4 regions of the Yersinia intermedia genome follow, and region 2 is predicted to be linked to each of the others. Evidence: predicted binding sites of a transcription regulator. Region 2 holds the regulator's gene; each other region holds the start of a gene.

Region 1 (7,434 bases), 2.0 Mb from region 2:
AATCTGCCCGCGAATGTATTGAAGAAAACCGGATTCTGAAACGTATTGCGCGCCATTGTATTGAGCAAACAGATGGCCTGTTTATCACGCTACCGGAAGACTCGCTGGAATATCAGCAGCAATTTATCGCGCGCTGCCAGGATGCGGGTATCGAGGCCGAAGCCATTGATCCAAAACTGGCCTTGCGGCTAGAACCTGCCGCTAATCCAGCGTTGATTGCTGCCGTCCGCGTGCCAGATGGTACGGTTGATCCCTTCCGCTTAACCGCCGCGAATATGCTGGATGCCCGTGAGCACGGCGCAAATGTACTGACTTATCAAGAAGTTATTGGTTTGCTACGCCACGGTGATCGGGTGAGTGGCGTGCGCGTTTTCGACCATAAAAATCAGCGTCAGTATGAGATTCATGCGCAGATAGTGGTCAATGCTGCGGGGATCTGGGGGCAACACATTGCCGAGTATGCTGATCTACGTATCCGCATGTTCCCGGCAAAAGGCGCACTGTTGATCTTGGGCCATAGGATCAACAACATGGTGATCAACCGCTGCCGTAAACCGGCTGATGCTGACATTTTGGTTCCGGGCGACACCATCTCATTGATCGGGACGACCTCAACCCATATTGAATACGATCAAATCGATAATATGGTAGTAACGGCACAAGAGGTGGATACCTTAATCCGCGAAGGATCAAAACTTTCACCCCAGTTGGCGCAAACGCGCATCTTACGTGCTTACGCCGGTGTCAGGCCGCTGGTTGCCAGTGATGACGACCCGTCGGGGCGCAATGTCAGCCGTGGCATCGTGTTATTGGATCATGCTAAACGCGATGGTTTGGAAGGTTTTATCACCATTACTGGTGGCAAGCTGATGACCTACCGTCTGATGGCGGAGTGGGCAACAGATAAAGTGTGTGAAAAATTAGGTATTACCGCCGCCTGTACTACCGCCCAAGCGCCACTACCGGGTTCGCAGCAATCGGCGGAGCAAACCCTCAGCAAAGTTATTTCTCTGCCTGCCAGTATTCGCGGCTCCGCGGTTTATCGGCATGGGGACCGCGCGACACAACTATTGGCCGGAAACCGTCTGGATAACAGCCTGGTATGTGAATGTGAGGCGGTGACTGCCGGTGAAGTACGCTATGCGATTGAATCGCTATCGGTCAATAACCTACTGGATTTACGCCGCCGTACCCGTGTTGGCATGGGAACCTGCCAGGGTGAACTCTGTGCCTGCCGGGCCGCTGGTTTACTCAGCCGCTTTAAAGTGACCACGCCGCAGCAATCCCGTGAACAGCTAGTGCAATTTCTTAATGAGCGCTGGAAAGGTGTGCGCCCGATAGCGTGGGGTGATGCTTTACGAGAGAGCGAATTTACGCATTGGGTGTATCAAGGGCTGTGTGGTCTGGATGATACCCCGTCTGCGGCCAACGTTCAGGAGAAACGCGATGAAATTTGATGTCATTATCATCGGTGGCGGCTTGGCTGGTCTGGCGTGCGGTATCCGCCTGGCTGAGCAAGGTAAATATTGTGCGATTGTCAGCGCCGGGCAAAATGCGCTGCACTTTTCCTCAGGTTCTTTGGATCTGTTGGCAAAATTACCGGATGGGCGGGCTGTCAGCCAGCCATTATCCGCACTCGCGACGTTGGCTGAATTAGCGCCTGAACATCCCTATAGCAAGATGGGGCAAGTGGCACAAGTGGGTGAGTTAGCGCAAGAAGCTGAATCCCTTTTACAACGCTGCGGTCTGACATTAGTGGGCAGCGCGGCTAAAAATCACCTACGACTCACGCCATTGGGCAGTTGCCGGCCAACCTGGCTCAGCCCCGCCGATATCCCAGTTGCGCCATTGGAAGGCCCGCTGCCGTGGCAAAAAGTCGCGGTGATTGGTATTGAGGGGTTCCTCGATTTTCAACCACAGATGGTTGCCAGCGCCTTACAAGAGCAAGGGGTTGATGCCACACCAGATTATCTGCATTTACCGGCACTTGATCGTCTGCGGGATAACCCTAGCGAATTTCGTGCGGTCAATATTGCTCGTGTACTGGATTTACCAGAAAACCTGCAACCGCTGGCGGATGAGTTATCTCGTCTGTCATCAGCAGCAGAAATGATTTTGCTGCCAGCCTGTATCGGGCTGGATGTCTCTGCGCCACTAGAAGCATTACGAGCCGCAGTCGGAAAACCCATTCAACTGCTGCCAACGCTGCCACCGTCGTTACTCGGCATGCGATTACATCAGGCTCTGCGCCATCGCTTCCAGCAACTCGGGGGCATTGTCATGCCCGGTGATGCGGTATTGCGGGCTGAGCTGGTGGGGAACCGGATTACTGGGCTGTATAGCCGTAATCATGGCGATATTCCGCTGCGTGCAGCCCAGATGGTACTGGCTAGCGGCAGCTTCTTCAGCAATGGGTTAGTGGCCACTTTTGAGCACGTTTATGAACCCATACTGGATCTGGATATTTTGTCGCTACCGAACCGCGCCGACTGGAGCCGCAGCAATATGTTTGCGCCCCAGCCTTATCTGCAATTCGGTGTTAATACCGATAATCAGTTACGGGCACTACGTGGGGGTATTGCACTGGATAATCTACATGTTATCGGTGCGGTACTGGGGGGATACGATCCGTTGCAACAAGGCTGTGGCGCAGGGGTTTCACTGACCAGCGCACTGTTCGTTGCAGAGCAGATTGTCAGCGCAATGGAGGTGACATTATGACGTGGTTACCGCAGAACGGAGACAGTAACACTTTTTCTCAGAATCAACATTTGCCGCAGGATAAACACTTGGCACGGGATAACAGTTTTGAAAGTTGTATTAAGTGCACGGTGTGCACCACTTATTGCCCGGTCGCCAAGGTTAACCCGCTTTATCCGGGGCCGAAGCAGGCTGGTCCCGATGGTGAGCGCTTACGTTTGAAAGACCCGGCACTGTATGACGATGCATTGAAATATTGCACGAACTGCAAACGTTGCGAAGTGGCATGCCCGTCCGATGTTAAAATCGGCGACATCATCCAACGTGCTAAAGCCAGTTACAGCAGCAATAAACCCAAACTGCGCGATGCGATCCTCAGCCATACCGATATCATGGGCACTCTCTCAACACCGTTTGCTCCGGTAGTGAATGCGGTCACTGGTTTGAAACCGGTGCGTGCCTTGTTGGACAAAGCGCTGAAAATTGATCATCGGCGCGAATTACCGAAATACTCATTTGGTACGTTTCGCCGCTGGTATCGTAAGCAGGCTGAAAAGCAGCAGCAATATAGCGAACAGGTGGCATTTTTCCATGGCTGCTTCGTAAATTATAATCATCCCCAGTTAGGTAAAGATTTAGTCAGTGTATTCAATGCGATGAACATTGGCGTTCAATTACTTAAACGGGAAAAATGCTGTGGCGTCCCCCTGATTGCTAATGGATTTATTGAGCAGGCGAAAAAACAGGCGCGGGTAAATCTGGAATCACTGACGGATGCGGTTATTGGGCGGGATATCCCGGTAGTGGCCACTTCATCAAGTTGTACCTTTACCTTGCGCGATGAATATCCACATTTGTTAGATGTTGATACTGCACCCGTGCGCGACAAAGTGGAGTTGGCGACACGCTATCTCTACCGCTTATTGGATCAGGGGCGCGACTTACCGTTGAAACCGCTGTTCTCGGCAAATAATACGCCGTTGCGTATTGCCTATCACACACCTTGCCATATGGAGAAAATGGGCTGGACGGCCTATACCCTGGCTTTGCTACAGCGTATCCCCGGTATTGAACTGGTGGTGCTCGACTCTCAGTGTTGCGGGATTGCCGGAACTTACGGCTTTAAATCAGAAAACTACGCAACATCGCAAGGGATTGGCGCCTCACTGTTCCAGCAAATCGAGGAGAGTGGGGTTGATTTGGTGATTACCGATTGTGAAACCTGCAAGTGGCAGATTGAAATGTCGACCAGCAAAAAATGCGAACATCCCATCACTTTATTGGCTCAGGCTTTAGCGTAATTTGGGAATAGGGTAATACAGGCAGAGCGCTGATGATCCGCGCTCTGTTGAGGAATACTATTTTAGCTTGAGCGTGCTAATAATCGATTCGGCTTCAGTTTGAGCTTGCTGTTGATTGTCGGCTGGCAGCGTAATTTGTATTGTCATCAAATGGTTATCGACTTTCCCCATCAATACGGATGAATAGGCTTTCTGGCCGCCACTGGTAATAATGCTATCCAACTGCTGGAACGGTTGTCCGTCAATTTTGACCGCTTTGTTGGTGACGACTTGCAGATTAGCATCGCGAGAGCGCTGCTGGTCGGCTAAACGGGTAGTCAGCACTTCCAGCGCTTCATTGGAGCTATCACCTAAAATCACGATAACTGCTTTATCGCCGGTTTTATTGGCATAAACGTGCATGTTATTCGCTTGATTGCCCATCTTCCCGCTTTGATCAGACAGATCCGCAGGCAAGCTGAAAGCCACTTTGCCTTCCAGCAGGCTGACCGGCTGACCCACGTTGCTATTGCTGTTGCCATCACAAGCACTTAATCCTGCAACCAGCAGACCGACAGCAAGAAATTTGGTTATTTTATGCATGGGAATCCCTTATTGATGATTAATATCCCCTTGTTACTTGAACTTACAGGGGGTTAGTTACCCTGCAAAGCCAACTAATCGGGGTATAGCCTTATCGCACCTTATTCAGACGCTAAAAGCAATCTATTGTTCCATGGGGCTTACTTTAGCAAGTGTTTGCTGCCCGGTTTTCTGGCTAAAGTATTTCAGCAATACATTGAGCATAACACCATAAGCTGGCAGGAAGAAAAACATGCAAATCAGTAGTTTAAAGCTGTAATCCACCAAGGCAATTTCCACCCAGTTTGCCGCCATAAAAGGGTCGCTACTGCGGTAGAAAGCAATAAAGAAGAACGCCATGGTGTCACTGATATTACCAAAGAACATGGCAGCCGTAGGGGCAACCCACCAGGCACTGCGCTGACGCAGGCGGTTAAAGACTTGAACATCCAGGATCTGGCCGAGTACATAGGCCATAAAGCTGGCAACCGCGATACGGGCCACCACCAGATTAAAGCTGGTTAATGCGGGTAACCCCTGCCAACTTCCCTGATAAAACAGGGCTGAAATTAGATATGAAATCAGTAGCGCTGGCACCATAACGGACAAGATGATCCGGCGCGCCAAAGGAGCACCAAAAATCCGCACCGTCAGGTCAGTGGCAAGGAAGATAAACGGAAAAGTAAAAGCGCCCCAGGTGGTATGAAAACCGAAGATAGCGATCGGTAGTTGCACCAGATAGTTGCTGGAGGTAATGATGACAATATGGAATAGCGACAGCCATACCAAAGCGGTCATCCGCTGTTGGGCAGTAAACGAAAACATACAATGTGACCTTTTTGGTTATTGGGGTGAGGGAACCCAAACAGAATGTGCCGCAATTTCTGCGACGCGGCGGCATAATACGCGTTTGCGCAACGAATGCAATGGCTAATTTTAACGCAAACGTTAGCGTCGCTTGCGCCTGAAAATCGACGGGGTAAACTATCCGCCTTCCCACGCGGGCTTATATTTTATCTTTATACTGCTAGCAAACTGTATAACGACCAACAAGAGACAAGAGACTCACCATGACCGATATTTTTGCCAATCCAGACAAAACACTTGATGCACTGGGCCTGCGCTGCCCTGAGCCGGTGATGATGGTGAGAAAAACGGTCCGGCACATGGAAGACGGTCAAACTCTACTGATAATTGCTGATGACCCTGCCACCACCCGCGATATTCCGGGTTTCTGCCGTTTTATGGACCATCAGTTATTGGCACAAGATACCGGGCAAACGCCATATCGGTATTTGGTCAAAAAAGGGGCAAAAGCGGAGTAACCCCCGCCTCTGCCACGATCCTCAGAACGGATGCTTGATTCAAATATCCCGTTTGCGCAGTAGCCGCAACGCATTGGCTGTGACTAAGGCGGTAGCGCCGGAATCTGCTAATACTGCCAGCCAGAGGCCAGTTAACCCCAGTAGTGTGGTAATCAGGAATATTCCCTTTAGGCCCAATGCGATAGTAATGTTCTGGCGGATATTGGCATTGGCCGCCCGTGATAACAGAATAATTTCTGCTAATCCGGTCAACCGGTTGTGGGTCAACGCGGCATCGGCTGTTTCCAGCGCGACATCGGTGCCACTGCCCATGGCAATACCAATACTGGCCGCTTTCATCGCCGGAGCATCATTGATGCCATCACCAACCATCACCGTAGGTTGTGTCGCATTCAATGCCATAACCGCCTGCACTTTATCGGCGGGCAGTAATCCGGCACGGTAATCAATTCCCAATTCACCAGCAATTGCCGCTGCGGCTCGTGGGTTATCCCCGGTGAGCATCACACCCTGAATACCTAACTTCTTCAGCGCATCAATGGCTTGTCTGGCATCAGTTCGTAACGTGTCACGTAATGCCAATAAACCAATTAGCTTGTCATCTTCCAGTACGGCGACGGCCGTTTTACCGCTGCTCTCTAACCGGTCGAGCTGGGTTTGCCACTCAGCAGTCAATAACTGTGGAGGCAGCTTACCGGGGGCACTGACACGCACCGTCAGACCATTAACCACACCTTCAACACCCACCCCTGCCAGGGCTCGGCGCTCACTCGCCAGTGGCAATATGGGGGTGTTTTGCTGTGCGCGTTGGATAATAGCGATCGCTAACGGATGGTGGGATCCAGCTTCAACAGCGGCGGCCAACGCTAACAGGCGGGTTTCACTCATATCGGCTATAGGCAGAATATCGGTAACTTTAGGTTTGCCTTCTGTCAGAGTACCGGTTTTATCGAAAGCAACCGTTTGAATTCGGCCCAACTGCTCCAGTGCTGCCCCCCCTTTGATCAGTGCACCACGACGTGTTGCAGCCGCTAATGCTGAGGTAATTGCCGCAGGTGTGGAGATAACCAACGCACATGGACAACCGATCAGTAATAACGTTAGGCCACGGTAAAGCCAGGTTTCCCAAGGCTCGGCGAAGGCCAACGGCGGAACTAACATGACCAGCGCGGAAAGCAGCATGATTGCAGGTGTATAAATACGACTGAAGCGGTCAATGAAACGCTCAATAGGTGCACGGCGTTCTTCTGCTAATTCAATCAGTTGCAGAATGCGGTCAATAGCATTATTGCCCGGTTCTGAGATAACTCGCATTTCGGTGGCGCGATCGACCGATAAGCTCCCAGCCGCGACTTTTTCGCCTTGCTGGCGCTCAACAGGGATCGATTCTCCGGTGAGGGCGCTTTCATCGAAACTGGCAAAAGGGGTCATTAATTCGGCATCTGCGGGTAAGCGACCACCGGGCGAGATTTCAATAATATCGCCGGGGCGCAAACTGGCGACAGGAACCTGCCGACGCTCACCGTCTTTTAACAACAAAGCCTCTT
Region 2 (7,434 bases):
TTGAGCTGACCTATAACTGGGATGTAAATAGTTACGATATGGGGACTGCATTTGGTCATCTGGCGCTCGGCGTGGATGATGTCGCCGCTACCTGCGACCAAATTCGTCAGGCGGGTGGTAATGTCACCCGTGAAGCTGGCCCGGTAAAAGGCGGTAATACCATTATTGCTTTTGTCGAAGATCCCGACGGCTATAAAATCGAGTTAATCGAGAATAAGAGCGCCGGACACGGCCTTGGCAACTGATTAGCATCAAGGCACCTAAGGTGCCTTTTTTCTCATCGCGATATCCCCCCTGCATCCCGCGCTAAAATTTGACATAATGCGCGCTGAATTCGATGAAGATAAGAAACTGATGGTAGATAAAAGTGACCTTAACGCCCTAAGTGGCCGTTTTCGTGGGTATTACCCCGTTGTAATTGATGTGGAAACCGCCGGTTTTAATGCGCAAACTGATGCATTATTAGAAATTGCTGCGGTAACCTTGCAGATGAACAAGGATGGTTGGTTACTGCCGGATGAAACGCTGCATTTCCATGTAGAGCCGTTTGAAGGCGCCAATCTGCAACCAGAAGCACTGGCATTTAATGGCATTGACCCAACCAACCCTTTGCGTGGTGCAGTGAGTGAGCATGATGCTTTACACGCCATTTTTAAAGCCGTACGTAAAGGGCTAAAAGATCAAGGCTGTAACCGGGCCATCATCGTGGCACACAACGCCAACTTTGATCACAGCTTCGTGATGGCTGCGGCTGAACGCGCCAGTTTGAAGCGTAACCCGTTCCACCCCTTTGCGACCTTTGATACTGCGGCGCTCAGTGGGTTGGTGTTGGGGCAAACCGTTCTGGCAAAAGCCTGTCTGACGGCAGGTATTCCGTTTGATAGCAGCCAGGCGCATTCCGCATTGTATGACACCATGCAAACGGCAAAATTATTCTGTGAACTGGTTAATCGCTGGAAGAAACTGGGTGGCTGGCCGATACCGGCTGGGGAATCCGAATAGCGCAGTGTTCATGAGCTAAGATTGTTCATGAGATAAAAGGCGACAATTTTACTTTCAAAAAAGGTGGCCCAAAGGCCACCTTTTTATTTTTCACTGAAAACATCCATGCCCTATTCTGCGGCAGGTTTTTCTTCTGATGAACGGTATTTGTCAGCGGTCTCTTTCAATAACTGCTGTAGTTCGCCACGCTGGTACATTTCCATCAGAATGTCACAACCGCCTACCAGTTCACCATCAACCCACAGTTGTGGGAAGGTTGGCCAGTTAGCATATTTTGGCAGTTCCGCACGGATATCCGGGTTTTGCAGGATATCAACATAAGCAAAGCGTTCACCACAGGCAGACAGCGCCTGCACAGCCTGAGCGGAGAAACCGCAGTTTGGCAGCTTAGGTGAACCCTTCATATAAAGCAGGATTGGGTTTTCTGCTATCTGGCGCTGAATTTTATCAATCGTCGTCATTTCTTGCTTCCTCAAGCCCTATAGTGGCTACAACAATTACGCCTACTGGAATAGGCCCTTATTGCTCAATTTAATTATTACATCCGGCCTATTGTAGCGACTGTCACTACTGGAATAAAACGCCATCTTTTGCAGGGGCTTTACTCTATGGCCGAATGGTTATATTGTCAGCTACAAATATATGCATTTAGAATAACATTTTTGATCCCACTAATTCACTATTATCTTCTTTATGGGGCTCTTAAGAATACTTGCTGTTATGACTACAGTAATTAGCATGGCAAGTCAGTTACATGTGAATGGCACATCAGTAGATACCCGATTTGGCTCGTATTTATGCTAATCTGCGCAGGGAGTGAGAGTAACGCCCCCAGCAAATTCAAGTACGAAGGACATAACTCGTTGACGTATGGTTGATTTAAGGCCATTAGACGTGTGAAAAAACGGCAATTACTCATTCATTAATGTTTTCTCACAATATCGATTAAAATCATGTCGCTCTGCGCTTTTTTATATCGTGAGTTTCGGCAATACTGTGACTCTTCATATTCATCTTAGGGCAAGGTTGGTAGCGTTATTATGCGTTTAATATTTACGCTGTTTGTGCTGCTGTTTACCCAGCTATTTTTAAATTTGGCGCATGCGTCACCGCAGGCTCACGTCTCGGCTGAGCAGAAGAAAGGACAGGTCAGCCAGGCCAGCCCGGATGATCGTAAAAAGCGTAAAGCCGATAAAAGCAGCAAAAAAGTAAAAGTCGCCAACACTAAAACCACCTCGGGCAAAGTGACAACGGCTAAAACAGCGGCCAGCAACGATAAAAAGAAAATTGCTGCCAACGCCACTAAAACGATGAAGAAAAAAGCACAAGAAGTCAGTAAAACCACGACAAAAAAAACCAATATTAAAACCGCAGCCAATAAAAAAGTGACCACAGTTAAAAAAACAGAAAAAGTCGCTTACGGCCGGCACAGAAATAAAACCCAAGGCAAAGCCGCTAGCGAATTAGTCGCTAATAGTAAAATTAAGCTCAGTCCGGCACATAAAAAACGCTATCAACATGCCAAGCAGACCGCGATGAGCAAACTAATGAAACAAGTTGGTAAACCTTATCGCTGGGGTGGCACCTCTCCTAATACCGGTTTTGATTGCAGCGGGCTTATCTATTACGCCTATAAAGACGTGATCAGAATAAAGATGCCACGCACGGCTAACGAGATGTATCACCTGCGTGACGCCGCCCCCGTAAAACGTGCTGAGTTGGAAAGCGGTGATTTAGTATTCTTCAATATTGCTAACCGTGGTGTCGCCGATCATGTGGGCGTCTATTTGGGTAATGGCAAGTTTATTCAGTCCCCGCGTACCGGCGAAGAAATTCGTATCAGCATGCTGGACAATGACTATTGGCAAGATCATTACGTTGGCGCACGCCGCGTGGTCACACCAAAAACCATCCGCTAAGACTTCAGTTTGCGCCCGGTAGCACCACCGGGTGCCTATAGCACAATAAGCCCCTTCACGTGTTAAACCCGTTGTATGACTTTCACGCTATCGCTCATCAAACAGTGAGGTTATCTCTGTCATTCCTGATGAAAGTTGTTAAGATTAATACCCACAACAAAAATACAACAATTAAGCTTTAACCGCTCTTCGCCACATAGCTGCCAACGGCAATTGATGTGATTTGAGGAGCAAACACCCTGAGCAACCCCGAAAGGAGAGAGCTATGTCTTTTGAATTACCGGCATTACCTTATGCGCAAAATGCGCTAGAACCCCACATTTCAGCTGAAACACTGGAATACCATTACGGTAAGCATCACAACACCTATGTGGTTAACCTCAATAATCTGATTAAAGGCACGGAGTTTGCGGGTAAGACGTTGGAAGAGATTGTAAAAACCTCTAATGGTGGGGTATTTAACAATGCGGCCCAAGTCTGGAACCACACCTTCTACTGGCATTGCCTGTCACCTAATGGTGGTGGCGAACCTACGGGTAAGGTTGCCGATGCTATTAATCAGTCATTTGGTTCTTTTGCTGAATTTAAAGCACAGTTTACTGATGCGGCAGTAAAAAACTTTGGCGCTGGCTGGACCTGGCTGGTTAAAAAAGCAGATGGCACGCTGGCGATTGTCAGTACATCTAATGCAGCAACACCACTGACCACCACTGATAAACCGGTGTTAACTGTCGATGTGTGGGAACATGCTTACTACATTGATTACCGCAATGCGCGACCAAAATACCTGGAGAACTTCTGGGCACTGGTTAACTGGTCTTTCGTTGAGAAAAATTTAGCCTGATACGGCGACAACAGACCGGCGCATTACTCGTAACAATAATTAAGGGCGGGTTTACCCGCCCTACTTATCACTTCACACCGGCAAGCGGCTCAATTAATTCATTACTGCCACGAAGCTAAAGACAATAATCATCGCCAGCGCACCAACAGTCGTAATCAGCGACATTTTCAGATTGGTATCCATAAAAACTCCTTAGCCGGTTAGTTTGTAGTAAGATAAAGGCACATAGTTAGTGTGTTAAATTATTTTCCCACAGTTCAGAAAAAAAATCTTGTGCTCATTACGCACTTTATAACTTTGATTACCCCTTTCACTTTTCCTCCAGATCAGACAAAATTCGCAGTTCATAACTGCATACCGACTAATAACGTCCAATAAATACTTTCAGACAACCCGCTGATTCAACTTCCCAGCCTAATATCGTGTTTGTGTCTGAGTGGTTTTCGAGTATTGCAGGCAAACGATTAACATAATACTTACCCTACTGTAACCGGTAAGCTTAGGAGTCATTCTTTTTATGGCAACGATTAAAGATGTGGCCAAACACGCGGGTGTGTCCACCACCACCGTTTCGCACGTTATCAACAAAACTCGTTTCGTCGCCGAAAACACGAAGGCTGCCGTGTGGGCTGCCATTAAAGAACTGCATTATTCGCCCAGCGCTGTGGCTCGCAGTTTGAAAGTCAATCACACCAAATCAATTGGTTTGCTGGCAACATCCAGTGAAGCACCTTATTTTGCTGAAGTGATTGAAGCCGTCGAAAACAGTTGTTACAGCAAGGGTTACACCCTGATTTTATGTAATTCTCATAATAATCTGGACAAACAAAAAGCCTATCTGGCGATGTTGGCGCAAAAACGTGTCGATGGGCTGCTGGTGATGTGTTCAGAATATCCTGAACAACTGCTAGGGATGTTAGAGGATTATCGTAATATCCCAATGGTCGTTATGGATTGGGGTACGGCTCGTGGCGATTTTACTGACTCTATTATTGATAACGCCTTTGAAGGTGGCTATTTAGCGGGCCGTTACCTGATTGAGCGCGGTCACCGTGACATTGGTGCTATCCCTGGTCAGTTAGCCCGTAATACCGGTGGTGGTCGCCATCAGGGCTTCCTGAAAGCGTTGGAAGAGGCCAATATCACACTGCGTGATGAATGGGTGGTGCAAGGGGATTTCGAGCCTGAATCCGGGTATAAAGCAATGCATCAAATTCTGACACAAAAGCATCGCCCAACAGCGGTATTCTGTGGCGGCGATATTATGGCCATGGGTGCAATATGTGCTGCTGATGAGTTGGGCCTACGGGTACCACAAGATATTTCGGTGATCGGCTATGATAATGTGCGTAATGCTCGCTATTTCTCGCCAGCACTGACCACGATTCACCAGCCAAAAGAGCGTTTGGGTGAAACCGCCTTTGCCATGTTACTTGATCGTATTGTCAGCAAACGTGAAGATCCGCAGACCATTGAGGTACATCCTAAACTGGTTGAGCGCCGCTCCGTTGCCGATGGCCCGTTCCGCGACTACCGCCGTTAATGCTCTTTCGCCGGTAGCATGCAACGCTACCGGTGCTAAGTTCGCGCAATCACCTCTTGCTCATTGAATGATAATTCACCGTCATCTTTCAGCCACTCAGCATTCAGCGTGACACTGTCACCCAAATACTCGAGTAGCCAGGCCAATGCGGGCGAGTGGTTGTTCTGCTGCCACGCCAAACAACATGGGCTATCGGGCAGCGGTTCTACCAACGTCAATGCCGCTAACTTCCCTTGTTCAATCAACGGCGACACCATGTGCGCTGGTACCATTCCAATGCATAACCCCGCACACAGGCAGTCGATTCCCGTTGCCCAGTCTGGAGCCACCAATCGCTGCTGGTTAGCTAAAGTCCAGGTGTCACGCTTAGGTAGGTTGCGGGCGGTATCCTCCAGACAGAGTGAGGGATAAGGCCGTAACTGATTATCACTAAGTGGCCCAGTTAACCGGGCTAAAGGGTGATCGATGCTCACCACACAATGCCAACTTAAAAAACCCATATCGCGAAAAACAAATCGCCCACCGACGGGGATCGCGCGGGTAGCACCTATGGCCATTTCCGCCTGCCCCTCCACCAGCGCATCCCACACACCGTTGAAGACTTCATAGCGTACCCGCAGCTCAATATCAGGAAAATGTCGATAAAAATCCAACACTAAGCGGCGACTACGCTGTGGCTTAACAATTTTATCTATCACTATATTTAACTGCCCACGCCAACCATTCGCCACTTGTTGGCATTGGCGGCGTGTGTTATTCATTTTTTTGATAACATCGCGAGCATCTTTAATAAAAACCACACCCGCTTCGGTTAATTCCACATCGCGATGACGCCGTTCAAACAGCGGGACGGCCAGCCACTCTTCCAACTGACGCACCGTGTAACTAATCGCAGACGGCACGCGGTGCAATTCTTGCGCAGCAGCACTGAAACTCCCGGTACGGGCTACTGCGTCCACCACATCCAGTGAATATTCAGACCACATTGTTTTTCACCTTTTCCATCACAAATTTGCTATCAAAATTTTTAACAGCATGGCGCAAATATTAGCGTTTCACAACCGAATTTCTCATCGATAGAATGCCCACCGCAATTAATTTTCAGTAACAGAAGTTTTGCCTGCAAAAATTATAATTTAGCCAACGTCATTGGCGCGGCAACTAGCACCTCTGCGGTTCCAAGGACGAAGGATATAAAGAGAAATAAAGAATGAAAACGTCGTCTGGTTTTATGTTCTATCTGGCCGGTCTGAGTATGTTGGGTTATCTGGCCACCGACATGTATCTGCCCGCTTTTGGCGCAATGCAACAAGAGCTACAAGCATCTGCCGGCGCTATCAGCGCCAGTTTAAGTATCTTCCTCGCGGGGTTCGCAATCGCTCAGCTTATCTGGGGACCTGTATCGGATAAGTTAGGCCGCAAACCGGTTCTGCTAGCTGGTTTGGGATTATTTGCCCTCGGCTGTCTGGGGGTTTTGTGGGTTGAAAATGCGACACAATTACTCATCCTGCGCTTCATTCAGGCAGTGGGGGTGTGTTCTGCTGCCGTGAGTTGGCAGGCGTTAGTGGTAGATCGGTATCGCGACGGCAAGGCCAATCGGGTGTTCGCTACCATTATGCCGTTAGTGGCGCTCTCTCCTGCATTAGCCCCGCTGCTGGGAGCCTGGTTATTAAACCACTTCAGTTGGCGTGCAATTTTTGTCGTATTACTGGCCGTTACACTGCTGCTGCTGATCCCGACGGCACGATTGAGCGAACGCAAAAAAACTGCTCAGGATAATGCGACACGAATTAGCACCAAAATCAGTTTCTGGCAGTTGCTTAAGTCGGCAACATTCAGTGGCAACGTGATGATGTTTGCTGCCTGTAGTGCCGGTTTCTTTGCCTGGTTAACCGGTTCACCTTTTATTCTCGGTGATATGGGTTATAGCCCGAATGTCATCGGATTAAGTTATGTCCCCCAGACCCTGGCCTTCCTGTTAGGCGGGTTTGGTTGCCGCAGTGCTCTTGCCCGGATCAAGGGCAACACCTTGCTGCCGTGGCTGTTGGCAGGCTATGCGGTCAGCATGATTGCACTTTATCTGATAGCAACGTTAACCACGCCGACCCTACTGACCTTACTTATTC
Region 3 (7,434 bases), 1.2 Mb from region 2:
TATTCGAGAAAGTTTTAGTTCGCTTATTGTCACCGGTATTACCGGCTGCATTGCCAGCAGCCGGTTTATGGCCATGGGTATGGTCAATGGGTTCGCTGGTATTGATTTCGTTGCTGGTGGGTGTTCGCCCCTATCGGCAATTGCTAGCGACCCAGCCGCTACGGGTTTTGCGCCGTGATGTTTCCGCGAATGTTTGGCCGCTGCGTTACTTTATTCCTGCAATGCTGGTTATCGTGATTGGCTTATTGGCATTGCTGATGGGAGGAAACGCGTTATTGTGGGCCATTCTGGCTGGCATGGTGGTATTGGCGTTATTACTGGGCGTGATTGGCTGGGGCAGCCTGGTACTGTTGCGCCGCCTGACCGTTACCCGTCTGTCATTGCGGCTGGCAATCAACCGTTTGCTACGTCAACCGTGGATGACATTAACGCAACTGGCGGCATTTTCATTATCCTTCATGCTGTTAGCGTTGTTATTGGTACTGCGTGGGGATCTGTTGGATCGTTGGCAGCAACAATTGCCGCCAGACAGCCCGAATTACTTCTTGCTGAATATGACACCGCAACAGGTGCCACAAGTAACTGAATTTCTGGCGCAACATCAGATAACGCCATCAACGTTCTACCCTATCGTGCGGGTACGGTTATCTGAAATTAACCAGCAACTGGCCACCGAGCGGGTGCGTGAAGATGAACCCGGTGGCGAAGCGGTTAACCGTGAATTGAATCTGACCTGGCAGCAAGACTTACCGGCGCACAATATTTTGACCGCCGGCCAATGGCCGCCTAAAGCCGACGAAGTGTCGATGGAACAAGGCATTGCTGACAGGCTGGGGATTAAAATCGGCGATAAGCTGACATTTAGCGGTGATACACAGTCATTCGAAGCTAAAGTTAGCAGTATTCGTCAGGTGGATTGGGAAAGCCTGCGGCCAAATTTTTATTTTATCTTCCCGCCAGGTGCATTGGATAAACAGCCACAAACCTGGCTGACCAGTTTCCGCTATCAAGGAGACGGGGAGGTGCTGACACAACTGAATCGGCAGTTCCCAACACTCAGTTTGTTGGATATTGGCGCGATGCTTAAACAGGTCGGGCAGGTGTTGCAGCAGGTGAGCCGTGCACTGGAAGTGATGGTAATACTGGTGATCATCTGTGGCACTTTGTTGCTGTTAGCGCAGGTTCAAGTAGGGATGCGTCAGCGCCGTCAGGAGCTGGTGGTTTACCGGACACTAGGCGCAAGTAAACGCTTACTGCGAGGTACCTTGTGGTGGGAGTTTGCCTTACTGGGATTGGTTGCCGGGCTGGCTGCTGCCATCGGAGCAGAGGCGGCACTGTGGGCATTGCAGCGCTTAGTGTTTGATTTCCCATGGCAGCCTAATTGGGTTATGTGGTGGCTGTTGCCGTTGGCTGGCGCGCTATTGTTGTCACTGTGTGGCGGTTGGTTAGGTGCGCGTTTGTTACAGGGAAGGGCGCTGTTCCGCAATTATGACAGTTAGCCCACTAGGGTAATCTGGCGTTGCAGTATTGCTGCAACGCCAACGATTTATGGGGCAGGCCAGATGCGTTACAGCTTATCCTGCGCCCAGATCAGCGCGTTCTGGTATTCCGCTGGTAACAACGGCGCGAGTGCGGCCAGAGCAGCACGTAATTGTGTGCCATCGGGATGGTTCAAATTCAGATGGCCTACTTTACGACCTGCGCGCACTTCTTTTTCATACCAATGCAGATGCACCAACGGCAGAGATAGCCATTTGATGTTCACTGGCGTGCCAATCAGGTTGACCATCGCTGACGGGGTGTTGACCACCGGTGTCGGTAAGGGCAGGTCCAAAATGGCACGCAGATGTAGCTCAAACTGGCTTATAGATGCGCCATTTTGCGTCCAGTGGCCGCTGTTATGCACCCGTGGTGCCAGCTCATTGATCAACAAATTGTCGCCAACGATAAAGCACTCCATGGCCATTACGCCAACATAATTCAGCTCATCCATAATGGCTGACAGCATTTTTTCAGCTTGTTGCTGTAATCTGCTATCGGGCTGTGGCAAAGCCACACTCATGCGCAGGATGCCATCTTCATGCAGATTGTGGGTTAACGGGTAAAACACCGATTTACCTTGGCTGCTGCGTGCGCCGACCAGCGAAACTTCACCGCTGAAGTTAATCCCTTGCTCAACAATACATTCACCGTAAGCATCAGTCGGTAAGGTATCCTGATCACCGGCCCGCAAACGCCACTGTCCGCGGCCGTCATAGCCACCGACTCGGCGTTTGACGATGGCCAACTCACCTAATGTTGCAAAGACCTGTGGCCATTCGCTACTACTTGCTAATAGCTGCCACGGGGCGGTTGGCAGATTCAGGCTATCGAGCAATTGCTTTTGTGTCAGGCGATCGGCCAGACGCGGGAAGATATCGCGGTTAACAAAAGCCGTGTGTGTAGCGAGCTCACGGGTTAACGCCGTTTCTGGCCAGCGCTCAATCTCAGCGGTAATCACACTGTGCTGATAAGGCACGGCTTCAGGTTCCGCATCCAAGCCCACCGGATAAACGGCAATACCCAGTGGTTCGCCAGCCTGACGCAGCATGCGCCCTAGCTGGCCATTACCTAATACGCAAACTGGTTTCATGCCTTCACCTGTAAGTCTGGTACCCGAGGATCTGGATTATCCAGCACTTCGTCAGTTTGGCTTTTGCGCCAATCAGCCAGACGATCGGCTAATTCGGCATCGTGCAATGCCAATATTTGCGCGGCCAGTAAAGCGGCATTGGCGGCACCGGCTTTACCGATAGCCAAGGTCCCCACTGGGATACCACGCGGCATTTGCACAATCGAATACAGGCTGTCGATACCACTCAGCGCAGCACTTTGTACTGGAACACCTAAAACAGGTACTAGCGTTTTTGCCGCAATCATACCCGGCAGATGTGCAGCACCACCGGCACCGGCAATTATCACCTGTAAGCCATTGGTTTGGGCCGACTCGGCAAAACTGAACAGCTTATCGGGGGTGCGGTGTGCGGAGACAACTTCCACATGAAATGGAACATTGAGCGTGGTGAGCACGTCAGCGGCGAACTGCATGGTGGCCCAGTCACTCTTGGACCCCATTACGATAGCGATTTTAACCCCGGCTGTATAAGCCGAATCGAGGTTAGCTCCCATGAGTGTAAAGCTCCTGTGATTGCACAAGCGTCGGCCAGAATGATTTTACTTAAATCGTGACTGGCGAAGAGGGCGTAGAGCATATCATGAGCCAAAGGCGAGGAAAACGGTTGCGTCGCGGCTTTTAGTGGGATTTATCGGTTTTTTATACCCACTCGCCAGATAAACCTGAAGGTCAAAATGGGAATTTAATCAACTCAACACTGTCTGCCGTGACTTTGACCATCGAACCCTCAACATGCCAGGCACCAAGAACCACACGATGGGCGGTTGTGGCGGGGAGTGCTACGGTGTGAACCGCTGGGCGATGCGTATGCCCGTGGATCATCCAACTGACGCCATTACGTTGGAAGCTATCAATCACCGCTTGTGGATTTACATCCATGATCAGCTCAGATTTGCCGCTATTGTTCTGCTGACTTTGGTTACGCATATAAGCCGCAATGCGTAAACGAAAACGCAGAGGTAGCCATAGGAACAGTTTTTGAATCAGTGGATTATGTACTCTACGACGAAAATGCTGATAGTCAGTATCATCGGTACACAGGGTATCGCCATGTAAAATAACAATTTTACGGCCATACAGTTCGACGACTTTCTCTTCCGGCAGCAGGATCATCCCGCTTTCTTGAGCAAAGCGTTTACCGAGCAAAAAATCACGATTACCGTGGATAAAGTAGCAAGGCACACCCCGTTGTTGGAGTGATTTCAGCGCAGCGGCAACTTGCCGGTACAGTGGTTCGGGGTCATCATCGCCAATCCAGGACTCGAACAGATCACCCAGGATATATAACGCATCAGCATGAATAGCTTCACGCTGTATAAAATGCAGGAAACCGGCAGTGATTGCCGGTTCCTGAACGCTAAGATGCAAATCTGCAATAAAAAGCGTGCTCATTAAGCTGTCATTATTCGCTGATAGTGACGCTTTTGATGATCACATCTTCTTTTGGCACATCTTGATGCATGCCGCTACGGCCAGTAGCAACGTTTTTGATTTTATCAACAACGTCCAGACCTTCAGTAACTTCAGCGAATACGCAGTAACCCCAACCATCCGGGCGCTCTGAACGGAAGTTCAGGAAGTCGTTGTCAGCAACGTTAATGAAAAATTGTGCAGTAGCAGAGTGCGGATCGTTGGTACGCGCCATTGCCAGGGTGCCACGGGTATTTTTCAGGCCGTTGTTAGCTTCGTTTTTGATAGTTGCATCAGTGGTTTTCTGGTTCATGCCCGGCTCAAAACCACCGCCTTGAATCATGAAACCGTCGATAACACGGTGGAAGATAGTGTTATCATAAAAGCCTTTACGGCAGTAGTTCAGGAAGTTTTCAACGGTAACCGGCGCTTTATCCGCGAAGGTATTGACGACGATATCGCCGTGATTAGTATGAAACGTGACCATAATAATGTTCCTGCTAGTGTAATAGTGTATTCACAAATGAGTCGTAACTCTTTAGACGGCTCTTATATCATAACTCTGAGATTGAGTCAGCACTCGAAACGCGAGCAAGATGTACGAAAAAGTGCTGAATCAGTGGCTGATTTACCGCATAATCTGATGATATCCTTTTATCTCCTTCGTCCTTGAGGTTGTTTGCGCTCCACCTGCAACGCCAATGACTTTGGGTATAAACCCTGCTTACCGCAAAAACAAAAACCACGGAATGTCCCGATGCTAAAGATTTTTAATACACTGAGTCGCCAAAAAGAGGAATTCAAGCCTATTCATGCCGGTAAAATTGGTATGTACGTATGCGGGATCACTATTTATGACCTGTGTCACATTGGGCATGGGCGTACTTTTGTCGCTTTCGACGTCGTGGCGCGTTATTTGCGTTATTTAGGTTACTCTTTGACGTATGTACGTAATGTTACCGATGTTGACGATAAAATCATCAAGCGTGCACTGGAAAACAATGAAAGCTGTGAGCAACTGACGACACGTATGCTGGCAGAAATGCATAAAGATTTCGATGCACTGAATCTTAAACGCCCTGATTTGGAGCCGCGTGCGACGCACCATATTCCTGAAATTATTGCACTGACCGAGCGCTTGATTGCCCGTGATCACGCTTATGTCGCATCAAATGGCGATGTGATGTTCGCTGTGGACAGTGATCCTGATTACGGTTTGCTGTCCCGTCAGGACTTGGATCAATTACAGGCCGGTGCCCGGGTTGAGGTGGCAGATGTTAAACGCAATCCGATGGATTTTGTCTTGTGGAAAATGTCTAAACCGGGTGAACCAAGTTGGGCATCACCTTGGGGGCCGGGTCGCCCTGGCTGGCATATTGAATGCTCGGCGATGAATGGCAAGCAGTTAGGCGCACATTTTGATATTCACGGCGGTGGTTCTGATTTGATGTTCCCGCACCACGAAAATGAAATTGCACAATCTACCTGTGCCCACGATGGCCCCTATGTGAACTACTGGATGCATTCCGGTATGGTGATGATTGACAAAGAAAAAATGTCTAAATCACTGAATAACTTTTTCACCATTCGTGATGTTTTGGCCTATTACGATGCTGAAACTGTGCGTTACTTCCTGATGTCTGGTCATTATCGCAGTCAGCTTAACTACAGCGAAGAGAACCTCAAACAAGCGCGTGCTTCACTGGAACGCCTGTATACCGCTCTACGTGGGACTGATGCGAATGCGACTCCTGCGGGGGGGGCAGAGTTTGAAGCGCGGTTCCGCGCGGCAATGGATGATGATTTCAATACGCCAGAAGCTTATTCGGCACTGTTTGATATCGCCCGTGAAGTAAACCGCTTAAAAACTGAAGATATTACGGCGGCAAATGGTTTAGCGGCAGAATTGCGTAAACTGGCCCATGTGCTGGGATTATTAGAGCAGGATCCAGAGCTGTTTTTACAAAGCGGCGCGCAGACTAATGATGACGAAGTGGCAAAAATAGAAGCGTTGATTAAGCAACGTAACGATGCCCGTAGCAGTAAAGATTGGGCGCTGGCCGATTCGGCCCGTGATCAGTTGAATGAGCTAGGTATTGTGCTGGAAGATGGCCCACAAGGGACGATATGGCGCCGTAAATAGCATGGTATTGGGTCGATAGATGCAATTTAGCTATCTGCATCTAAAAAAATTGCGGTTCTGGTGCTGACCAGTAACCGCATTTTTTTGCCCTTATCTCGCCATGGCAGCCTTTCGCAATAACCAGCTAGAACTCGCCTTTGCCGAGGTGATTAGGCTTTAACCTGCACTTTCATGCCTTGAAACTCAACAACCTGGTCAGCTAGGATTTTGCAGCGCTTACGCGTTTCTACATTCCCGTCGACTTTCACCTGACCATCTGCGATGGCGGCTTTAGCTGAGGCACCGCTGTCGTTCCAGCCCTGTAACTTTAATAAGTCACACAACTCGACGTGCGGGTGTTTTTCCAAATGAAAAATGTCCATTCCTGTCCTTACAATCAATTTTCGTTGATGTCGTGATATTCCTCGCAGGCTTGCAAGGTATTTTGTATCAGTGTTGCAACGGTCATCGGCCCGACGCCACCGGGAACCGGTGTAATCCAACCCGCACGCTCAACGGCGACATCAAATTCTACATCGCCGACTACTTTACCACTTTCCAGACGGTTAATGCCTACATCAATCACGATAGCACCAGGTTTAATCCATTCACCGGGAATAAAACCGGGTTTACCCACGGCAACCACCAGTAAGTCAGCATTTTCGACATGTTGGCGCAGATTTTTGGTAAAACGATGCGTGACGGTGGTAGTGCAACCGGCTAACAGCAGTTCAAGGCTCATCGGGCGGCCTACAATATTGGATGCACCGACCACAACTGCATTGAGGCCATAAGTCGAGATATTATAACGCTCCAGCAAGGTAACGATGCCGCGTGGGGTACAAGGGCGCAATTTCGGTGCGCGTTGACACAGACGACCCACGTTATACGGGTGGAAGCCATCTACGTCTTTATCAGGGTGGATACGTTCCAGCACTTTGATATTATCAATACCTGCAGGCAGTGGCAGTTGCACCAGAATCCCATCAATTTCACTATCGCCATTCAGTGAATCAATCAATGCCAGCAATTCTGCTTCCGTAGTAGTCATTGGCAGATCATAAGAACGTGAAACAAAACCGACCTCTTCGCATGCCTTACGCTTACTGGCGACATAAATTTGTGAGGCTGGGTTAACACCAACTAATACCACAGCAAGACCGGGAGCACGCTTACCGGCAGCCAAACGTTTCTGTACCAACGCAGCAACTTCATTTCTTACCTGCTG
Region 4 (7,434 bases), 390 kb from region 2:
GAGCGGGTTGATAAAGATGCCGTAGATCGCTTGCAGCGTTTTGTCACTTCTGATTTTGCTCAGGTTGACTACACCGATGCTATCGAGATCTTACTGGCATCGGGCCAGAAATTTGAAAATGACGTGTCATGGGGGATAGATTTATCTTCTGAACATGAGCGTTATTTGGCTGAGAAACACTTTAAGGCGCCCGTGGTAGTTAAAAACTACCCGAAAGACATTAAAGCTTTCTATATGCGAATGAACGAAGACGGCAAAACCGTTGCAGCGATGGATGTACTGGCACCCGGTATTGGTGAAATCATCGGTGGTTCCCAACGTGAAGAACGTTTAGATGTGTTGGACGCGCGGTTGGCAGAGATGGGCCTCAATAAAGAAGATTATTGGTGGTATCGTGATCTGCGTCGCTACGGCACTGTACCACATTCAGGTTTTGGCCTTGGATTTGAGCGTTTGATCTCCTATGTAACTGGGGTTCAAAACGTTCGGGATGTTATCCCGTTCCCTCGCACACCGAGAAATGCCAGTTTCTAAATTCGTCATCTAAAAAAATTGTCTATTTGTATAAATAAAAGCCAGCTCTGCTGGCTTTTGTCATTTTTTAAAGTTCGATCTAAGTCACAAAGTTCCCTGATATTTACATCTTGTAACACATAGTATCTCAATGAAACACATTCAGGCAATTGGTAGCATTTTCGGTGTGGATTATAAGGTCTGTGAATGGAACACTGCGTTCAGACACAGACGACACCAAACTCTCAACAATAGTTCCAAAAAAATTATTGGCGGCAGTGGCAGGTGTCCGAATAACACCAATGAGGGTAATAATAATGATGAAGCGCAATATTCTTGCAGTAGTAATCCCAGCATTGTTAGTAGCTGGCGCAGCTAATGCAGCAGAAATCTACAACAAAGACGGCAACAAACTTGACCTGTACGGTAAAGTTGATGCGCGTCACCAGTTCTCTGACAACGCTGGCCAAGACGGCGACGAAACTTATGTTCGTTTCGGCTTCAAAGGTGAAACCCAAATTACTAACCAACTGACCGGTTACGGCCAGTGGGAATATAACGTTCAAGCGAACCACGCTGAATCTCAAGGCGACAAAGGTAACAAAACTCGTCTGGGCTTCGCTGGTCTGAAGTTTGATCAGTTCGGTTCATTGGACTACGGCCGTAACTACGGCGTAATCTATGACGTTAACGCATGGACCGACATGCTGCCAGTGTTTGGTGGTGATTCAATCTCCAACTCTGACAACTACATGACTGGCCGTTCTACTGGTCTGGCAACTTACCGTAACACCAACTTCTTCGGTCTGGTTGATGGCCTGAACTTTGCCCTGCAATATCAAGGCAAAAACGAAGATGGTCGCAGCGCTATTAAAGACGGTGCTTACACTGGTGACAACCTGAAAGATCAGAATGGTGACGGTTTCGGTATCTCTTCTACTTATGATATCGGTTACGGCGTTCACTTTGGTGCTGGTTACTCTTCTTCTAACCGTACTAACCAGCAAGACGCGTTCTCTACTGCTCAAGGCAATAAAGCTCAGGCATGGAACGTTGGTGCTAAATACGATGCTAACAACGTATACTTGGCTGCAATGTATGCTGAAACGCTGAACATGACTCCATATGGCGATGCTAGCGAGACTATCGCTAACAAAACCCGTGACATTGAAATCACTGCGCAATATCAGTTTGATTTCGGTCTGCGTCCATCCCTGGGCTACGTCCAGTCTAAAGGTAAGGACCTGAACGGCCTTGGTACTAACGCTAACGGCGAAGACCATGACCTGCTGAAATATGTTTCTGTTGGTACTTACTACGCATTCAACAAAAACATGACTACCTATGTTGATTACAAAATCAACTTGCTGGATGAAGATAATTTCACCCGTGCAAATGGCCTGAACACTGATGACGTTGTTGGTGTTGGCTTGGTATACCAGTTCTAAGTTAAACTTAATCACGCAGTTTATCTGCTGACATAAGTTGAAAAAAAGACAGGGCTTCGGCTCTGTCTTTTTGTTTTTATCCTTAGCTAATAAAGGGATATTACGCTGCTGAATGCGCTATTTTGCCGATTTTTCACCCTGAACTCCCTCGTCTCACAACATTCATTTCTTTTTATCGCAAACGGTTGGCAAAGGCCGCAACTGGCGCTACGCTGATGGTTCTGTTTGCTTAACGCTAAGCCATGGAAGCCTCTGACATGTTTGAAAAAATCACTGCTGCACCTGCTGACCCGATTTTGGGCCTGACCGATATTTTCCGCGCGGATGACCGCCCTCATAAAATTAACCTTGGGATTGGTGTCTACAAAGACGAAACCGGTAAAACGCCGGTGCTGACCAGCGTGAAGAAAGCTGAGCAGTATTTGCTGGAAAACGAAGTTACTAAAAACTATCTGGGGATTGATGGCCTGCCGGTTTTCGCCAGTTGCACCCAAGAGCTGTTGTTTGGTGCAGATAGCGCGATTATCGCTGACAAACGCGCACGTACCGCTCAAACCCCAGGTGGTACTGGTGGGTTACGTATTGCTGCTGATTTTATCGCCCATCAGACTAATGCCAAACGTGTCTGGGTGAGTAATCCTAGCTGGCCAAACCATAAAAATATCTTCGCCGCTGCCGGGCTTGAAGTGGTTGAGTATGCCTATTATGATGCTGCGAACCATGCGCTGGACTTCGATGGGCTATTAAAAAGCCTCTCAGCAGCCCAAGCAGGCGACGTAGTGCTGTTCCATGGCTGCTGCCATAATCCTACCGGTATCGACCCAACTGAAGCCCAGTGGAGCCAATTAGCTGAGCTGTCAGTCGCTAAAGGCTGGCTGCCACTGTTTGACTTCGCTTATCAAGGTTTTGCCAAAGGTCTGGAAGAAGATGCTCAGGGCCTGCGTATTTTCGCCGCCAAACATCAGGAACTGATCGTTTGTAGCTCTTACTCGAAAAACTTTGGTTTGTATAATGAGCGCGTCGGAGCTTGCACCATTGTTGCCGCTAGCAGTGACGTGGCCGATATCGCCTTCAGCCAGGTTAAAGCCGTTATCCGTGCTAACTATTCCAACCCACCAGCCCACGGTGCCTCAGTGGTTGCGACCATCCTAAGCAACGCCGCATTGCGCGCCATTTGGGAACAAGAACTGACCGATATGCGTCAGCGCATCCATCGTATGCGTCAGTTGTTTGTCAATACGTTGCAGGAAAAAGGCGCGAAGCAAGATTTCAGCTTTATCATTAACCAGAATGGGATGTTTTCGTTCAGCGGCCTGACCAAAGAACAAGTCCTGCGCCTGCGCAATGAGTTTGCTGTTTATGCCGTCAACTCTGGCCGGGTGAACGTTGCAGGTATGACACCGGATAACATGGCCCCACTGTGTGAAGCTATCGTAGCTGTATTGTGATTCAGTATCGGTGACCTGGCGTAGTACCCTTAAGTTTACTGAAGAACCCCACTTTTGTGGGGTTCTGTCTTTTTAGCAGCAAGTCACGTTTGCCTTGTTTCAAATGCCCGCGGTAATTAGCCTTAATGGAACATATATTTGGCAAATTCGCTCATCGGCATTGGTCGCCCATACATATAACCTTGCAGATAGTCGACATTATGGGCCTGTAAATAGCGCACTTGAGTCTCGTTTTCCACGCCCTCAGCAATGGTCTGTAGCCCCAATCGGGTAGCCAGATCGATAACATTCCCGACAATGTGACTCGACAATGCATCGGAACCAATCATGCCAACAAAACTTTGGTCAATTTTCAGAAAATCCACTTTAAAGTTCTGCAAATAAGTCAGGCTTGAATGCCCGGTACCAAAGTCGTCGATAGCGATAAACACGCCTAACGCGTGCAGTTCTGCAAATAATCTATCAGTAATCTCATCGGCAACGATTAACTTCCGTTCGGTTAATTCCAATGTGATATTGATTTTATTACCACCAAATGCCTGAATAAAAGAGCGGCAATCATCGACCAGACTCAGATCACGACAATGATTGGCACTGATATTAAAACCAAAGTGAAAACCTTCCGGTAACTGATTTACGTAAGGTGCAAAAGTGGCACTAACTTGCTGCATGATAGCGCGAGTCATCGGCACAATAAATTCGCTGTCCTCAGCCATCGGAATGAATTTGTTGGGTTGAATTAAACCATTAACAGGGTGCTGCCAACGCATTAGGACTTCACAGCCAACCCAGCATTGCTCTTTGCCTGATACTATCGGCTGCATATAAGCAACAAACTCGTTGTTTTCTAGCGCTTGTCTTAAAATCTGCGTAGGTGATACTGCCTTACCCGATAACCAGAAAACCAGCACCGCAGCACCAATGCTCGTTAAGATGAAAAATATCAGGCTACCTTGATTATATTGCCAGGCATAGGCCAAATATTGCTGGTTAGAAAGTGTGGTACTTAATGAATATGCAAATTTGTCTGAGGCCAGGTATAGAGGTTCACTCCCTTGAGGAGGTAGGCCTGAATGTACGATACCCGCAGCATCCATCCATTTATCTCCCACCCTCAGACTCAACGCTATATCACCACTCAATAAGTTAAGAATACTGCGCAGATAATAACCATCAACAGCAACGAGTATGCTGTAACTCCCACGAGCGAGGCGATACACCATCAAAGCACGATCTGGAGTGACATCATTGCCTTGCATTAGCTCCAGTTGCCCATCAACAAAAACATCTAAGTCAAACGGCGTGGAAAGCGGGCCATAGATCGAGGAACAATAAATGGTAGTCCCCTTAGCTAAAGAGACTGAACGCACATCCGGTATCGTGACAACTTGATCACGCAGGTTCTGAACAACTTGTATGCAAGGCTTGCCTAATCCAGTTTCTACCTGAAGCGCCGCATGCTGCAAGTTATTAAGCACTTGTTCGAATCGCTCCCTGCCCTGTAATAACTTAGCTTCAGCATCCTGATACATATTTACTTTGGTTTGCGCATAAATCACAGCCGCACCCAACAACAGAAATAAGAGTAATACCATGCAAGAAAATGTTAGCCGGGACAGGAATTTACTCAGTCTGAAACGACGAAATGGCATAGTGGCTTCCATTGAAAGGCGCTCGTAATATTACGAACTCAAAACGGCAGCACAAACGGTGCCGAGTCAATAAACGTTACTACTGTTTGTTAGTCAGGCTTTATCAACTCGCAAAGATAATATAGCGCCAACTGTCATCATCATTATGTTCGTAGTACTGATATATAAATAACTATAAGTTCACAAAATATGTGAATCACGTATTCAATATAACGTAAAAAGGCACCAGACGGTGCCTTCTTTGAAGTTATGGCTGTTTATAATGTCAACATCACCAAATAGCAGGTTCTTCACGTATAAAAGGATTAGTCTGCCGTTCGTGGCCTAGCGTAGACATTGGGCCATGGCCGGGAATAAATGTTATATCATCGCCCAAAGGCAATAATTTAGTCCGAATGGAATTAATCAGTTGTTGGTGATCACCGCGTGGGAAATCACTACGCCCAACACCGCCGTTAAAGATAACATCACCGACCAGTGCCAAACGCCCTGATTGGTCAATGAAAACAATATGGCCTGGCGTGTGACCGGGGCAGTGCAATACTGATAACTCCACTTCCCCTACGGTAATTTTGTCACCCTCTTCCAACCAACGGGTTGGGGTAAAAGCGTCACACTCACTCAAACCAAACATTCGGCTTTGTGCTGGTAACCCCTCTAACCAAAAAGTATCTTCTTTTTCAGGGCCATAAATCGGGATATCAAAATGAGCGGCTAACTCAGTGGCAGCACCCACATGATCCAGATGGCCGTGAGTCAATAAAATCTGGCTGACCGTTACCCCCTGACGTGTAACTTCAGCAATGATCTTAGCTGCGTCACCACCGGGATCCACCAATGCGGCCTGCTTTGTGGCTTCACACCAGATTAACGTGCAGTTCTGGCTAAAGGCCGTCACCGGAATAATTTGATATTTCATAAAACTCCACCCAAATGCAATCAGCAATATACCCGTTATCGTTCAACCTACTTACGTGTGGGCCTCGTTTACCTGAGTCACTGACGGGTCAGCTCATCGAGATTAACGAGCTTCATCCTTGAGGCCCCCTGCGGGCAGGCATAAATGCTGTTCAAATCAGTTCACAACCGATTCGTCCCTTGTTTGCCACCGCCCTGCACCTTGAAACTTGTTAGGTATATATTTAATTCATTTGCATAAAATGCCTGTTACCAGTTTCTTGTCGGCCCGGTATCAATATGCACAAAGTTACTGCGAGGGTAATATCCTACACCACCCGCACGCATTTTTAATGCTGCTTTGCGGATATTACTCAATTGAATGCCTTCAATATGAAAATCCATTGCCTGCCCTTTCGTATGGAAGCTGTGCTTAGCCACACCGCGACTGCGTTCGCGCAGTTCATTATTGGTATCAAGTGAGCGGTAACCGGAAATAAGCTGCACCGGTTTAGTTGTGCCAAGCAGCACTTGCAGGCGGTATAGCTGATCAAACAGGCGTGGATCAATACTTTTTACTTTATTGGCTCGGTAATCGCGAAAGAGGTGATTTAAGCGGGAAAGTTCATCTTTGTTATAGCCCCGACCATCAAAAAATTCGGCTTTTATGGACTCGCCTGTATTGAGGTTATTCAGGGTCAAGATCCGTGGGCGAGGAGTCGAAAGGGTGGCGAATGCCTGCCCTGGAAGCAGCGATATACCCAACGCTGCCCCGCCTAACGTTAGCCATTTACGGCGATAATTATCAATTTTATCCATGATCTCTGTTAATACCCGGCAAGAATGTCAAAAGAAAGCACTAACCAAATGTGCCGTCCCGAACCATAACCGCCTACGGAAAACCAGTCAACCCGCATTCGGCACGCACTCGCTGTACGTTTAAGTTCGGTTATAGAGAACCCCAATCTAGGGCCCCCTATGACAACCCGATATTAAGACCATTAGTTATTGAGTTTTACTGCATTTATTGCAGTAAAAGTTCAGCCTGAGGTGAGATTTGTGCACCGGATCTCACCGTCTTATCATAATTGTAAATATCTGTTCTAAATTGTGGCTTACCGTCATCCGCCACCCATGCTGTCAGGTAATACAACTGCACCGGGACACGTTGGCGAATATTCACGTACGTGGTATCGCCTTGTTTTAACGTTGAGGAAACCCGCGCATCATTCCAGCCTGCATCTTGTAATAACATATTTGCCAGATCCGAGGCTTTATTGACGCGGACACAGCCGGAGCTAAGTGCACGGATATCTTTCTGGAACAGGCCATGGTTTGGCGTGTCATGTAAATAGATAGCGTCAGAGCTTGGCATATTGAATTTGAAGCGCCCTAATGAGTTGCTGGCACCTGGTGCCTGACGCAAGCGATACGGGAAGTTATTAGGTGAAATCATGCTCCAATCGATCATTGATG

The links. The regulator PurR, encoded in region 2, represses purine synthesis genes. The targets are predictions, from matches to a motif close to CANGCAAACGTTTGCNTG.
Region 1: the regulator PurR is predicted to act here: its motif matches at 5,501-5,518, upstream of EL015_RS01140 (7-cyano-7-deazaguanine/7-aminomethyl-7-deazaguanine transporter).
Region 3: the regulator PurR is predicted to act here: its motif matches at 3,268-3,285, upstream of purE (5-(carboxyamino)imidazole ribonucleotide mutase).
Region 4: the regulator PurR is predicted to act here: its motif matches at 2,136-2,153, upstream of EL015_RS08360 (amino acid aminotransferase).

The regions. Positions count from the first base shown of each region.
Region 1 covers NZ_LR134116.1:238,045-245,478, forward strand. Annotated here, with positions in the region: gene glpA (anaerobic glycerol-3-phosphate dehydrogenase subunit A) at 1-1,457, shown strand, start outside; gene glpB (glycerol-3-phosphate dehydrogenase subunit GlpB) at 1,447-2,721, shown strand; gene glpC (anaerobic glycerol-3-phosphate dehydrogenase subunit GlpC) at 2,718-4,001, shown strand; gene EL015_RS01135 (DcrB family lipoprotein) at 4,059-4,583, opposite strand; gene EL015_RS01140 (7-cyano-7-deazaguanine/7-aminomethyl-7-deazaguanine transporter) at 4,707-5,387, opposite strand; gene tusA (sulfurtransferase TusA) at 5,633-5,887, shown strand; gene EL015_RS01150 (zinc/cadmium/mercury/lead-transporting ATPase) at 5,927-7,434, opposite strand, start outside.
Region 2 covers NZ_LR134116.1:2,211,398-2,218,831, reverse strand. Annotated here, with positions in the region: gene gloA (lactoylglutathione lyase) at 1-245, shown strand, start outside; gene rnt (ribonuclease T) at 355-1,002, shown strand; gene EL015_RS10115 (Grx4 family monothiol glutaredoxin) at 1,113-1,463, opposite strand; gene EL015_RS10110 (C40 family peptidase) at 2,043-2,921, shown strand; gene sodB (superoxide dismutase [Fe]) at 3,187-3,765, shown strand; gene cydH (cytochrome bd-I oxidase subunit CydH) at 3,859-3,948, opposite strand; gene purR (HTH-type transcriptional repressor PurR) at 4,283-5,308, shown strand; gene punR (DNA-binding transcriptional activator PunR) at 5,344-6,294, opposite strand; gene punC (purine nucleoside transporter PunC) at 6,519-7,434, shown strand, end outside.
Region 3 covers NZ_LR134116.1:3,381,325-3,388,758, reverse strand. Annotated here, with positions in the region: gene ybbP (putative ABC transporter permease subunit YbbP) at 1-1,499, shown strand, start outside; gene purK (5-(carboxyamino)imidazole ribonucleotide synthase) at 1,568-2,632, opposite strand; gene purE (5-(carboxyamino)imidazole ribonucleotide mutase) at 2,629-3,168, opposite strand; gene EL015_RS15620 (UDP-2,3-diacylglucosamine diphosphatase) at 3,344-4,066, opposite strand; gene ppiB (peptidylprolyl isomerase B) at 4,077-4,571, opposite strand; gene cysS (cysteine--tRNA ligase) at 4,842-6,227, shown strand; gene ybcJ (ribosome-associated protein YbcJ) at 6,377-6,589, opposite strand; gene folD (bifunctional methylenetetrahydrofolate dehydrogenase/methenyltetrahydrofolate cyclohydrolase FolD) at 6,604-7,434, opposite strand, start outside.
Region 4 covers NZ_LR134116.1:1,826,384-1,833,817, reverse strand. Annotated here, with positions in the region: gene asnS (asparagine--tRNA ligase) at 1-534, shown strand, start outside; gene ompF (porin OmpF) at 834-1,961, shown strand; gene EL015_RS08360 (amino acid aminotransferase) at 2,219-3,409, shown strand; gene EL015_RS08355 (EAL domain-containing protein) at 3,532-5,061, opposite strand; gene EL015_RS08350 (MBL fold metallo-hydrolase) at 5,333-5,980, opposite strand; gene mepK (peptidoglycan L,D-endopeptidase MepK) at 6,229-6,777, opposite strand; gene ldtD (L,D-transpeptidase) at 6,983-7,434, opposite strand, start outside.